2 regions of the Actinoallomurus liliacearum genome follow, and region 2 is predicted to be linked to the other one. Evidence: riboswitches for the same ligand, from Rfam matches in the RefSeq annotation. Region 2 holds a riboswitch; the other holds the start of a gene.
What was found. A riboswitch is a leader RNA that binds a small molecule or an ion and turns the genes downstream of it on or off. The one in region 2 is predicted to bind glycine.
Positions count from the first base shown of each region.

Region 1: linked by a shared signal. The riboswitch ahead of gcvP (aminomethyl-transferring glycine dehydrogenase) and the one ahead of gcvT (glycine cleavage system aminomethyltransferase GcvT) in region 2 are both predicted to bind glycine.

Region 1 is NZ_BAABHJ010000002.1:493,930-498,336, reverse strand. It holds gene ABD978_RS04935 (lysylphosphatidylglycerol synthase transmembrane domain-containing protein) at 1-221, opposite strand, end outside; gene ABD978_RS04930 (NmrA family NAD(P)-binding protein) at 488-1,321, opposite strand; gene ABD978_RS04925 (SCO6745 family protein) at 1,524-2,384, opposite strand; glycine riboswitch at 2,518-2,615, shown strand; gene gcvP (aminomethyl-transferring glycine dehydrogenase) at 2,778-4,407, shown strand, end outside.
Region 2 is NZ_BAABHJ010000003.1:904-5,310, reverse strand. It holds gene ABD978_RS05940 (M50 family metallopeptidase) at 1-725, opposite strand, end outside; gene ABD978_RS05935 (glycoside hydrolase family 6 protein) at 990-2,018, opposite strand; glycine riboswitch at 2,223-2,320, shown strand; glycine riboswitch at 2,322-2,414, shown strand; gene gcvT (glycine cleavage system aminomethyltransferase GcvT) at 2,488-3,594, shown strand; gene gcvH (glycine cleavage system protein GcvH) at 3,591-3,974, shown strand; gene ABD978_RS05920 (serine hydroxymethyltransferase) at 3,974-4,407, shown strand, end outside.

The sequences.
Region 1 (4,407 bases), on a different contig from region 2:
TCGGCGGCCGGAGGCTGGGCTGCCGGGGTCTCGGCGATCGGGCCCTCGGCAGCCGGAACCTGCGCTGCCGGAGCCTCGGCGACCGGGTCCTCGGCGGCCGGTCGGGCGCCCTGGACGTCTTCGCCGGCCCGGGCCGCCGCGTCCACGAGGCCGTTATCGGCGGACGGGGGCGACTTGCCGGGGACCATGCGGTCGGGACCGGGGGATTCGTTCACGGACACGCAGTGAATCCTTCCAGGCCATCGCCTGGAGCGCGCGGGAGGTGTCCGATGTGCCGCCCGATCGATGCCCCGCCCGATCGATGCCCCGGCCGGACCGGGGATGACCTCGTCGTGCCGTGCCGCCGTCCGGAGACGGCCGCCACGCCGTACCGCGCCCTGGCCGACCGAGGCGACGGCGCGACCGCCGGCCCGGACCAGGCCCCGCGCGATATCGGCGTGCCGCGGCGCCGGTTCCGCGCCGCGCGGCCCCGGCCCTGAGCCGGCCGTCAGCGGAAGTCGTCGAGGTGGTCGGCGACCCATTGGCGCAGTGACCGTGGCGGGACGCCGGTGACCTCCTCGACCGTGGAGGTCAGGACCGGCGGCGGGCCGGCGAGCATGGCGGCGTAGCCGTCGAGCAGCACGTCGACGAAGGAGTCGGGGAAGGTCTCATCGGCCAGCAGGCGCTGCCGGGCCTGGTCGCGGCTCAGCTCCGCCCAGCGCAGCGGCCGCCCCAGGACCTCGCCGATGACGCGGACCTGCTCGGCCTGGGTGAGCACTTCGGGGCCGGTGAGGGTGTAGGTCGCGCCGTCGTGCCCGGGGCCGGTCAGCGCCCGGGCCGCGACCGCGGCCATGTCGGCCTCATGGATCAAGGACATGGGCAGCGCGCCGTACGCGCCGCGGACCACGTCGCCGGCCCGGATCTGGTCCGCCCACCACAGCGTGTTGACCGCGAAGGTGCTCGGCCGCAGCACGGTGGACTCGATGCCGCAGTCGTGGACGAGCCTGTCCTGCTCCTCGAACGGCAGATCGGGGACGCCGCCCGTGCCGAGGAAGACGATCCGGCGGGCCCGCGCGGCGATCAGGTCCAGCACGGCCGGGAACCGTTCGCCGGCGCGCAGCGGCCACAGCAGGAAGACCGCGTCGATCCCGGCGAGGCACGCGTCGAGGGTCGAGAGGTCGGCCAGATCGCCGGGCACGATCTCGACGTCAGCCGGGAGGCTCGCGGTCCCCGGGCCACGGGTGACCGCCCGTACGGCGTGGCCGGTCTCCCGGAGGAAGGTGACGAGGTGGCGGCCGATGTTCCCGGTGGCGGCGAAGACGAGGATCTTGGTGTTCGTCATGCGCCGATCTCACCGCGACGTCCCGGCGTCGCGACAGCCGGCGGGCGCGAATCGCCGGGAACCGTCATCCGGGCGTCGTCACCGGACGGATGCCGTCAGTCCTGCTGCGAGCGGGACCCTCACCTGCGTCATGCGGATGCGTGCGCACGTGGAGGGGACCGCGCATGGCCTGATCGGGTCCCCCTCACGCGGAGGATCGAGATCAGAATGCGAGGCCGGATGCGTCAGGCCGCGGCATGGCCATCGCGTTGGGGAAGGGTACGCCGCCGCCCTCGACGATCGCTCGGGCCAGCGGCCGGAGCAGGTCGGCCAGCCGGGCCGCGCCGTCCGGGCCGAGGGCGTCGAGGGGCGGGCGGGCGAGCCGGTCGGTCAGGTCCTCGATCGCCTGGCGTTCGGCGCGCCCGTCCGGGGTGACGGCGCCGTCGCCGTCGAGGAGGCCCCGGGCGCGCAGCCGGCCGGCTGCGGCCGCCCACTCCTCTTCGGTCCAGCCTCGGTGGTCGCGTTGCTCGGGCGGGGTGAGACCGAGCGCGCCCGAGAGGACGTTCGCCTCGCAGCCGTCGATGCCCGCGGTGAGCAGTGCGGCGATATGCCCGTCCCCGCGGAACTCCCGGAGCGCGGTCGCGGCGTGCCACAGCGCCAGGTGCGGCTCGGCCGGCCGGGGGAGCGCCGCGTGCGCCGCGAACATGACGCGACCCGCGACGGGTGACGCGTCGACCGCCCGCCCCGCGAGGGCGGCGGCCTCGGCGACGGCGGGGCCGTCGATCAGATCGCCCGCCAGACGGCGCAGGGCGCGATCGACGATGGCCGTCCGGGCGGCGAGGACCGCCGTCGGTGAGGAGCGTCGCCAGACGTCCGGGATCGCGCGGGCCACCATGCGCGGCGCGAAATTGTGGAACGCCGCCGTCACCACCTCGGCCGGGGCGGTGCCGAGGGCGGCGGCCCGCGAGGCGAAATAGCCCCGCCAGAAGCCCGTCAGACCGGCCTCGGCGTAGGCGTCCCGCGCCTCGGGAACGAAATAGACGAACGCGTGACAACACTCGATCAGCCGCCAGATCTCGTCCATCGCGTTTCCTCATGCGCGGGAACCGGGAGGCCGATCGTCGCACGGACATCCGCGCGAGATCCGCGCGAGGGGAGGGAAGCATGATCGTGACCGGTATGCGGCTACCTGTCCTCCGGTAGGGTGGAATGGCCGTCGACCTCGTACGGGAGAGTCCTCGCACAGCGTGGTGCGGGGCGCCGAAGGAGCAACCCTCCCCGGAACCTCTCAGGCACAAAGGACCGTACGAACGAGGCACCTCTGGAAAGCAGGACCGGTGATCCACACCGGGCCTCACCGAAGGTGCAAGCCGCGCCCCGGCGCGGTGAAGCTCTCAGGTTCACCTGACAGAGGGGGAGACCGGCCACCGGCCTGCCCGGTGGTGGCTGCGCATCCATCGCACCAGGAGGCTCCCCAATGACCGAGGTTCCCTTCGCCGATCGGCACATCGGGCCGTCCCATACCGACCGCGACGAGATGGCCGGGGCCGTCGGCTTCCCGAGCGTCCAGGCCCTCGTCGACGCCGCCGTGCCCACGGCGATCCGTACCGACCGGCCGCTGGACCTGCCTCCGGCGCTGACCGAGGTCGAGGCGCTGGCCCGGCTGCGCGAGCTGGCCGCCGAGAACCAGGTCCTCACCTCGATGATCGGCCTCGGCTACTACGGCACGGTGACGCCCGGCGTGATCCTCCGCAATGTTCTGGAGAACCCCGGCTGGTACACCGCCTACACGCCGTACCAGCCGGAGATCTCCCAGGGGCGTCTCGAGGCGCTGCTGAACTTCCAGACCGTCGTGAGCGACCTGACCGGGCTGCCGGTCGCCAACGCCTCCCTCCTGGACGAGGGCACCGCCGCCGCCGAGGCGATGACGCTCGCGCACCGCGCCGCCAAGGCGGGGGACACCTTCCTGGTCGACGCGGACGCGCTGCCGCAGACGATCGAGGTAGTCCGCACCCGCGCGGTGCCGCTGGGCCTCGAGGTCGTCGTCGCCGACCTGTCCGAGGGCCTGCCGGACGGTGACTTCTTCGGGGTCCTGCTGCAGTACCCGGGCGCGAGCGGCGCCGTACGCGACCTGTCGCCGGTGACGGAGGCCGCGCACGACCGCGGCGCGCAGGTCGTCGTGGCCGCCGACCTGCTGGCCCTGACGGTGCTCAGGGCGCCGGGGGAGTTCGGCGCGGACATCGCGGTGGGCACGTCCCAGCGGTTCGGCGTGCCGTACGGCTTCGGCGGCCCGCACGCCGGCTACATGGCCGTACGGGAGGGGCTGCAGCGGCAGCTGCCCGGCCGTCTCGTCGGCGTGTCCCTCGACGTGGACGGGAACCCGGCGTACCGCCTGGCGCTGCAGACCCGTGAGCAGCACATCCGCCGGGAGAAGGCCACCAGCAACATCTGCACCGCCCAGGTGCTGCTGGCCGTCATGGCGAGCATGTACGCCGTCTACCACGGCCCGGAGGGGCTGCGCGGCATCGCCGAGCGGGTGCACGCGCACGCCGTCCGCCTCGCGGGCGGGCTCGCGACGCTCGGCGCCGAGATCGTGCACGAGACGTATTTCGACACCGTGCTCGCCCGGGTCCCGGGCCGGGCCGGGCAGATCGTACGCCGGGCGTCCGAGCGCGGCGTCAACCTGCGCCTCGTGGACGCCGACCACGTCGGGATCGCCTGCGACGAGACGACGACCGACGAGCACGTGACCGAGGTGTGGCGGGCGTTCGGCCTGGCCGACGAGGACGCGCCGCCCGTCCACGCGGAGGCCGTGCTGCCCCCGGCGCTCCGCCGGGAGAGCGACTACCTGACCCACCCGGTCTTCCACGCGCACCGCTCGGAGACGGCGATGCTGCGCTACCTGCGCCGCCTGCAGGACAAGGACATCGCGCTGGACCGCTCGATGATCCCGCTGGGCTCCTGCACGATGAAGCTCAACGCCACCACCGAGATGGAGCCGATCACCTGGCCGGAGTTCGCGCAGATCCACCCGTTCGCGCCGCTCGACCAGGCACGCGGCTACGTCCGGCTGATCGCGGAGCTGGAGACGTGGCTTGCCGAGATCA
Region 2 (4,407 bases):
ACCGGCACGCTCAACGGAATGTCCTGGCCGCCGCGGTGGACGACGACCGGGACCGTACGGCCGCCGGACCCCCGGATCAGGCCCTGCAGCTGCGCGTACGTGTGGATCCGGTGGCCTTCGTAGGACACGATCCGGTCGCCGGGCCGCAGCCCCGCGCGTACCGCCGGGGTCACCGGGTCGCCGGCCTGGCAGTCACGGCCCGCCTGCGCGGCCGGGATCGTGCACTTGGACACGGAGTCGATCACCGGCTGCAGGGTCGAGATACCGATCCCCATGACGACGACGCTGATGAACACGAACGCCAGCAGGATGTTCATGAACGGCCCGGCGAACATGATGATGACCTTCTGCCACCACTTCTTGCGGTAGAAGACGCGGTCCTCGTCGCCGGGGCCGACCTCCTCCAGGGCGGCGCCGCGCGCCGACTCGATCAGCCCCTGGAACGGACCGGTGGATCCCTGGCGGACCGTCCCGGGCGCGTCGCCCCGGCGGGGCGGCAGCATCCCGATCATCCGGATGTAGCCGCCGAGCGGGATCCACTTGACGCCGTACTCGGTCTCGCCCTTGCGCCGTGACCACATCGTGGGCCCGAACCCGACCATGAACTGCGGCACGCGGACGCCGAAGAGCTTGGCGAAGGACATGTGGCCCAGTTCGTGCAGGGCGATCGAGGCGAGCAGCCCGAGGAAGAAGACGACGATGCCCACCACGAAAAGCACGCTCATTGCCCGCACACGCTCCTCACCCGTCGCACCGCAGGCGCCCACCGGGCACCGCGGCAGGCCGCCTCGCGCACCGTGTCGCGCACGCTCACCGAAGGCCTCCGAGATCTCGACCGGTCAAGCGTATGCCGAAAACCCGCGCACGAGGGCCGTCCCGGCACCTGTACGCCCTCTTGCCCGGCCCATCGTCCGCGCGGACCCCGGCGACGGACCGGACGATGGGGTACGCGGGCGCCTCCCCTCCGCCGGTCTCGGCCGGGTGCGGCGTCAGGACCCGTCGATCAGGTGGATGGCGAGGTCGGGGCTGAACTGCCCGGCCGGGACGCCCTGGCCGATCCCGCAGGACCCGTCGGAGTCACCGGGGACCTTGACCCACAGCAGCATCTCCGCCCCACCGCCGGTCTGCGACGGAACGCCCAGCCTGCGGCCGGCCGGGTTGCACCACTCCCCGTTCGATCCGTTGCCGTTGCGGCTGGTGTCGACGACGAACGGCACCCTGCTCGACAGCGCGGCGTTCACCGCCGCCCCGTAGGAGACGGACTCGTCGGTCGTGTAGTAGTTCGAGACGTTCACCGCGAAGCCCCGCACGTTGTGCACCCCGGCGGACTCCAGCCGCTGGGCCATGGTGGCCGGGGCGATCCACTTGGCGTTGCCGCCGTCGAGGTAGGCCCAGGTGTTCGGCGCCTTCGCCGCGAACTGCTCGGTGGCGTACTTCAGCAGGTCAAGCCGGATCTGCCGTTCGGAGTCGTTCGGCAGGCAGTCGATCTGGGCGACGGCGTCGGGCCCGATGACGACGACCGCGGGCCGCGCCCCGATCCCGGCGGCGAAGTTCGAGATCCACGTCCGGTACGCCTCGGGGCTCCCCGCGCCGCCCGCGGAGTGACCCGAACAGTCCCGGCCCGGCACGTTGTACGCCACGAGGACGGGCAGCTTGTCGGCCGCGTCGGCGGCGCCGACATACGCCGAGACCGCGGCGGCGATGTCGCCGCTCCAGTCGCCGAACCAGCGCGCCATCGGCTTGCCGGCGATCGCCGACGTGATCCGGGCCGCGCGGCCGTCGCCGGAATTGTTCTTCACCCAGGTGGCGGGGTTGGAGTCCGGGTCGACGTAGAAGCCGCTGGTCAGGTCGATCGGGCCGCCGGCCGCGGCCGCGTGCGCCGTGCCCGCCACGGTCTCGTGCGCCGCTGTGGTCCCCGCCGCGCGGCCGGGCGAGCAGGCACCGGTGAGGCCGATGACCGCCGCGACGCCGAGCGCCGCCGATCCGATGATCCGCCGGGATGTCCTCGGGTGGGCCATGGAGTCTCCTCACGCTCGATGCGCGTCGACGCGGTCGTGGAGGTCGAGCCCCCGCGTACGGACCCGCCTCCGGCGGGCCGGATGATCAAAGTAGTCGGCGATCTTCGACCGCCGTCGGCCGTTCGCGGGGAATTGAGCCGGAAGTCCCGGCCACCGGTCGTCGATTCCGTCTCCAGGAAGGTCCTGCTAGCCTGACCATGCCGTTGATCCCGTGCGGGAGAGTGACCTCGCCGCCAGCGAGGTACGCCGAAGGAGCAACCCCTCCCCGGAACCTCTCAGGCCACACGAACCGCGCGGACCAGGCGACCTCTGGAAAGTGGAGCCACGCTCCCGCCGAAGGTGCAAGCCCCCGACGAGGGGGTGAAGCTCTCAGGCACCGATGACAGAGGGGGAGGGCACCGCCACCGCATTTCGCGTGCCAATGGGAGGATGGGATTCCCGGCCGCCCGCGTGATAGGAGCCTGCCCCGATGTCCACGCCGGACGCCAAGAGAACACCACTCCACGAGGTCCACGTCGAGCTCGGCGCCATGATCACCGAGTTCGCCGGGTACCTCATGCCGCTGCGTTACGGCAGCGAGACCGCCGAGCACCAGGCCGTCCGCACCGGCGCGGGCCTGTTCGACCTGTCCCACATGGGAGAGATCTTCGTGACCGGCCCGCAGGCCGGGGCGGCCCTCGACCACGCGCTCATCGGACACCTGTCCGTGCTCGCCGTCGGCCGGGCGCGCTACACCATGATCGTCGACCCGGCCGGGGGCGTGCTCGACGACCTGATCGTGTACCGGCTCGCCCCGGAGACCTACATGGTCGTCGCGAACGCGGCCAACGTCGCGACCGTACGGGCCGAGCTGACCGCGCGGGCGGACGGGTTCGAGAAGGCCACCGTCGACGACCGGTCCGGCGCGTACGCGCTCATCGCCGTGCAGGGCCCGAAGGCCCACGCCATCCTGGCGACGCTCACCGACGCCGCGCTCGCCGACCTCAAGTACTACGCGATCCTGCCGGGCAAGGTCGCCGGGATCGACGCGCTGATCGCGCGCACCGGTTACACCGGCGAGGACGGTTTCGAGCTGTTCGTGGCGGCCGGTGACGCCGTCGCCGTCTGGAACGCCGTCACGGAGGCCGGCGGCGACGACCTGCGGCCCGCCGGGCTGTCCGCGCGGGACACGCTGCGGTTGGAGGCCGGCATGCCGCTGTACGGCAACGAGCTGACCACCGAGACCACCCCGTACGACGCCGGCCTCGGCCGCAGCGTCAAGCTCGACAAGCCCGGTGACTTCGTCGGCCGCGCCGCGCTGGCCGCCCGCGCCGACACGCCGCCGGGCCGCACCCTCGTGGGGCTCGTCGGGCGAGGGCGTCGCGTCCCGCGCCACGGGTACGCCGTGGTGACGCCGGACGGTACGCCCTGCGGGGTCGTGACCAGTGGCGCGCCGTCCCCGACGCTGGGCAAGCCCATCGCCATGGCCTACATCGACGCGGGCCATGCCGAGGACACCGACCTCGCGGTGGACATCCGCGGTAAGCATGAGCCGGTCGACAAGGTCGCACTGCCGTTCTACAGGAGGACTTCGTGAGCACCGTTCCCGAGACGCTGTACTACACCCAGGAGCACGAGTGGGTCACCGAGCCGTCGGAGAGCGTGGTGACCATCGGGATCACGGCCCACGCGGCCGACGCGCTGGGTGACATCGTGTACGTGTCGCTGCCCCAGGAGGGCGCGTCCGTTGAGGCCGGTGAGCCGTGTGGCGAGGCCGAGTCGACCAAGTCGGTGAGCGACGTCTATTCGCCCGTCACCGGTGAGGTCGTCGCGGTGAACACCGCCGTTGAGGAGGACCCGGCGGCCATCAACTCCGACCCGTACGGCGAGGGATGGCTGTTCCGGGTGCGGACCGATGACGACCCCGCAGACCTGCTCGACGCGCAGGCCTACTCGAAGCTGATCGAGGAGGCGTGATGAACCTCTTGAACCTGCCCCTGTCCGAGGTCGACCCGGACGTCGCGGCCGCGATCGCGGACGAGTTGCGGCGGCAGCAGTCGACCCTGGAGATGATCGCCTCGGAGAACTTCGCGCCCGTCGGCGTCCTCGAGGCGCAGGGCTCGGTGATGACGAACAAGTACGCCGAGGGCTACCCGGGGCGGCGCTACTACGGCGGTTGTGAGTACGTCGACGTCACCGAGCAACTGGCGATCGACCGCGCCAAGGAGCTGTTCGGCGCGGACCACGCCAACGTGCAGCCCCACTCGGGCGCGCAGGCGAACATCGCGGTGTACTTCGCGCTGCTGGAGCCCGGGGACACGATCCTCGGCCTGGACCTCGCGCATGGCGGGCACCTCACCCACGGCATGCGGATCAACTACTCCGGCAAGATGTTCAACGTCGCCGCCTA